DNA from 2 places in the Dichotomicrobium thermohalophilum genome. Region 2 is predicted to be linked to the other one. Evidence: riboswitches for the same ligand, from Rfam matches in the RefSeq annotation. Region 2 holds a riboswitch; the other holds the start of a gene.
The links. Region 2 has a riboswitch for cobalamin ahead of BXY53_RS06325 (copper chaperone PCu(A)C). Riboswitches for the same ligand answer to the same signal wherever they lie in the genome.
Positions count from the first base shown of each region.

Region 1 (2,198 bases), on a different contig from region 2:
CCGCAGGCCTGCGCCTGAAGCGCCTGCGCGCGACCGATCTCGCCGCCATCGGTGGTGACGGCGGCGTTGTTCGACATGTTCTGCGGCTTGAACGGCGCTACGCGAAGTCCACGCCGGCGCGCAACCCGGCACAGCCCGGCAACGAGAAGCGATTTCCCGACATTCGAGCCGGTGCCCTGGATCATCAGCGCGCGGGGCATGGGCGATCAGAACTCCACGCCCGGCTGCGCCTTGATGCCGTCGCGGAACGGGTGCTTGACCAGGCTCATTTCGGTGACGAGGTCTGCCGCCTCGATGAGCTCCGGCTTGGCGTTGCGCCCGGTCAGGATCACGTGCGTCATCTCCGGCTTTTCGTTCAGGAGGAAAGTCACGACCTCGTCGATATCGAGGTAATCATAGCGCAGCGCGATGTTGATCTCGTCCAGCAGGACCATGCGCATCTCGGGATCGCGGATAAATGCCTTCGCCTGCTCCCACCCTGACTGGGCGGCCGCGATGTCGCGCTCGCGGTCCTGCGTGTCCCAGGTGAAGCCCTCGCCGGAGACGACGAACTTGCATTCGTCCGGGAACCGCTCGCGCAGGAATTCGCGCTCGCCCGTGCTCCATGTCCCCTTGATGAACTGCACGACCGCGCAAGGCATGCCGTGCGCGATGCACCGCATGATCATGCCGAAGGCGGACGACGACTTGCCTTTGCCCGCGCCGGTGTGAACGATGATCAGGCCCTTTTCCTGAGTCTTGGTGGCCATCAGCTTCTCGCGCGCCGCCTTGATCTTCTGCATCTTCTCCTTGTGGCGCTCGTTGACGTCGTCCATCGCCTACCTCTCGTTCTTGACAAAGCTGCGCGGGATCGAAAACATACCGCGACGCTGGTGCTTGTTGAAGACAAGTGAAAAGGGAATGCGCCGGGAACCATGCGGTCCTTAAGCGCAGCCGCCCCCGCGACCGTGATCGGAGAGGGCATCCATTGGCCACTGGCTGAAAGGGCTGGGAAGGCCGGATGACCGCAGGAGCCTAAGGCTCCGGGATCCGTAAGCCGGGAGACCTGCCAGCGACATAAACGTGAACCGGACGGGGGTATCCGGTGACGGGTTAGGGCCTCAGCTTTGCCCGCCATCCACCCTTGTCCCTCGTTCGAAGGGGCAACTCGTTGACGCACGCATATCTTCGCCCAAAAGGATACAGCCGGGAGGCGCGGCGATGAGCGACGCCGTGGAACTTCTGGTGTGCACGACCTGCCGCTGTGGCCAGCCGAAAGAGGCGGAAGCGCCGCGGCCCGGCGCGCAACTTTACGAGGCGCTGAGTGAACAGCCGCTGCCCGAGGGCGTGAAGCTGCGCCCGGTCGAGTGCCTGTCCAACTGCTCGCAGGGCTGCACGATCGGCCTGCGCGGGCCGGGGCGCTGGACCTATGTCTATGGTGGGCTGGAGCCGGAGGCGCATGTTGGTGTCATCCTCGACGGGCTGGCGCGCTACCTCACCGCGCCGAACGGCATCATCCCCTGGCGCGAGCGCCCGGAGCATTTCAAGCGCAACTGCGTTGTCCGCATTCCCCCGATGGAGGCCGCCCATGCCTGATCTCGCCAAGCTGCCCGTTACGGTCATCACCGGCTTTCTCGGCTCCGGCAAGACGACGCTCATCAGCCAGCTCATGCAGAACCCGCAGGGCAAGCGGCTTGCGGTCATCGTCAACGAGTTCGGCGATGTCGGCGTCGACGGGGACATCCTCAAGGCCTGCGCGATCCCCGACTGCCCGGCTGAGAACATCATGGAGCTGGCGAACGGCTGCATCTGTTGCACGGTGGCCGACGACTTCATTCCGACGATCGAGTCGCTCTTGTCGCTCGACCCGCGCCCCGAGCACATCCTGATCGAGACCTCCGGGCTGGCGCTGCCCAAGCCGCTCCTGAAGGCGTTCGACTGGCCGGATATCCGCTCGCGTATCACGGTGGACGGCGTCGTTGCGCTGGCCGATGCGGAGGCCGTGGCAGCGGGCCGTTTCGCGCCGAATGTCGATGCGGTCGAAGCGCAGCGGCTGGCTGATGACAGCCTGGATCACGAAACGCCGCTGTCGGAGGTTTTCGAGGACCAGATCGCCTGCGCGGATATCGTGCTGCTGACCAAGCCGGACCTCGCGGGGGAAGAGGGGGTCGCCAAGGCCCGCGCCACGATCGAGGAGACAGCGCATCGCCCGCTACCCG
Region 1 is NZ_QXDF01000005.1:64,690-66,887, reverse strand. Features, by position in the region: gene BXY53_RS13520 (cobyric acid synthase) at 1-200, opposite strand, end outside; gene cobO (cob(I)yrinic acid a,c-diamide adenosyltransferase) at 207-815, opposite strand; cobalamin riboswitch at 854-1,067, shown strand; gene BXY53_RS13510 (DUF1636 family protein) at 1,201-1,575, shown strand; gene cobW (cobalamin biosynthesis protein CobW) at 1,568-2,198, shown strand, end outside.
Region 1: linked by a shared signal. The riboswitch ahead of BXY53_RS13510 (DUF1636 family protein) and the one ahead of BXY53_RS06325 (copper chaperone PCu(A)C) in region 2 are both predicted to bind cobalamin.

Region 2 (2,198 bases):
TTCTTTGCAGCGATTTTTTTGCAGCCATTCTCTACCGTCTCACTTGTTCTGGCGCTGCCGAGAGATACCAACAGCGCGGGGTTATCCGCTTTTGACTGCGTAGAACCACAGCGCCAACAACACGGAAGTCACCACTGCCCCCAATGGCGGCGTGTTGCTGCCCCCTATGCCCAACTGTGCTACGCGAAACTCGACATCAGAAGACCGCCCGAGTGTCCAGAACGCCAAACAGGCGAGCCGCTACTTCTTGCGACACGCCCAAAATCTGAGAGGCTTCAGAAAGCGCCGCCTCGCCGCGGCGCTGGCGGCAGGACGCTCCACGATCTCTCGCCGAAGAAGTGGTGTTTATAGCATTATTATTAGGCTTTTGGAAGCCTGTGTTCAGATTCCGATAAGCCCTGAGGCCACACCTCAAGGCGCTGGCCAAACTTCTTAACAGCTTTTGCCGCTTGCGGCGTTTTTTGCTTTATGGCGCCAGGCCCCTGACCGTCCGGTCAGAACTTGCCTCTTCCCCTTGCTGAGTCGCCTGAATCGCTTGCGACGTTGCCGCCATCCTTCGGCGACTGTCGATGTTCGGCAAAGGCCGATAGCAGCTTGCGCGACGTTTTGACCGGGGTTAACCTTGATTGCGTTCGGCGGTTCCCTAACGGGACGAAGAGGGAAGCTGGTGCGAAACCAGCGCTGCCCCCGCAACTGTGAGCGGTGAGCCAGCCTTCACGATGCCACTGGCCTGCATGGGCCGGGAAGGCGGAGGCCTTGGCGACGACCCGCGAGCCAGGAGACCTGCCGTTGAACGAGAAGTCACCATAAGCTGGGGCGGTGGGCCCCGTAAAGGAGCACAGCATGATCCGTTATATCCTGATGGCAGCCGCATTCACGCTCGCGGCTGGTCTGCCGGCGACTGCGCATCACGATGGCGAGCAGTATCGCAAGGCGAGCGTTTCGGTGAGCCACGCCTGGACAGGCGCGACCGCAGAAATGGCGCACGCCATCGAAGTTTACATGACCATCGAGAACGCCGGCTCGGAACCCGTGACTTTGACCGGCGCGGACGTATCGTTTGCGCGCCCGGGCGTGTTTCAGGCACAGGTGGTTGGCGCGGATGGGACGCTGCGCACGCGCGAAGTCAACACCGTCGAGATCGGGCCCGGTCAGAGCGTGACGATGCAACCGGGTGGCCTGCGCATCGTGTTCAACGACGTGCAGCGGCGGCTGTTTGCCGGCGACTATTTCCAGGCGCATCTAGAGTTTGCAGAGATCGGCGAGGTTGAGATCGACGTCGAGGTAGAGAAACTCGGCGAGGAAACCGACCAGGACGGGGACGAGGGCGAACTCGGCTAGCCGCTGTTCAAAAGACTGTATTCCGGAATTGGTGCGGCGCTGACGGGGGCAGGGCCGCACTTTTCATGTTTGCCGCTCAGAACGCCCACTCGCGCGCCTTGGCGACCACAAACTCCCGGAAGGCCGCGATGCGCTTCGATGTCTTCAGCTCGGCCGGATAGACCAGATAGGTGTTGAAGGCTGGCACATCCGCCTCGTCCAGCACCTTCTCCAGGTCCGGCTCGTCTGAAGCCAGATAATCCGGAAGCACCGCCAGCCCCATGCCGCGCTTCACCACGCGCTTGATGCCATCCATGCTATTGATGCGCATGATGGGCTTGCGTGGCGTCTGTCCCTCGCGGCCGGCCGTCTCCAGCCAGTTGATGCCGCGACGCGGGAAGGGGATGCCGCCGTAGGTGATGATCGCGTGGTTGTCGAGGTCGGCAAGCGTCTGTGGCGCGCCGTGCTCTTCAAGGTAATCCTTCGAGCCATAGACATGGAAATGCACGGTGAACAGCCTGCGCAGGATGAGATCTTTCTGCGTCGGCGCGTGCAGCCAAATGCCAACATCGGCCTCGCGCTTGCTGAGGTCGAGTTCTTCGTCACGCAGCAGAAGCTGGACCTGGATTTTCGGATATCGCTCGATGAACTCGCGCAGCCGAGGCGCCAGCCAAGTCGCGCCAAGGCCCGCTGGCGTGGTGATGCGCAACTCGCCGCTCGGCTCGGCCAGCGTGTCGGCCAGCATCGACTCCACCGAGTTCAGCTTGACCAGCACATCCTCGGCGGTCTGGCGCAGCAATTCGCCCTGTTCGGTCAGCGACAGGCCGCGCGCATGGCGGTGGAACAACGGCGCGCCCAGCTCCTGCTCCAACGCACTC
Region 2 is NZ_QXDF01000001.1:1,375,612-1,377,809, forward strand. Features, by position in the region: gene BXY53_RS06320 (CarD family transcriptional regulator) at 1-28, opposite strand, end outside; cobalamin riboswitch at 620-805, shown strand; gene BXY53_RS06325 (copper chaperone PCu(A)C) at 844-1,341, shown strand; gene BXY53_RS06330 (LysR family transcriptional regulator) at 1,418-2,198, opposite strand, start outside.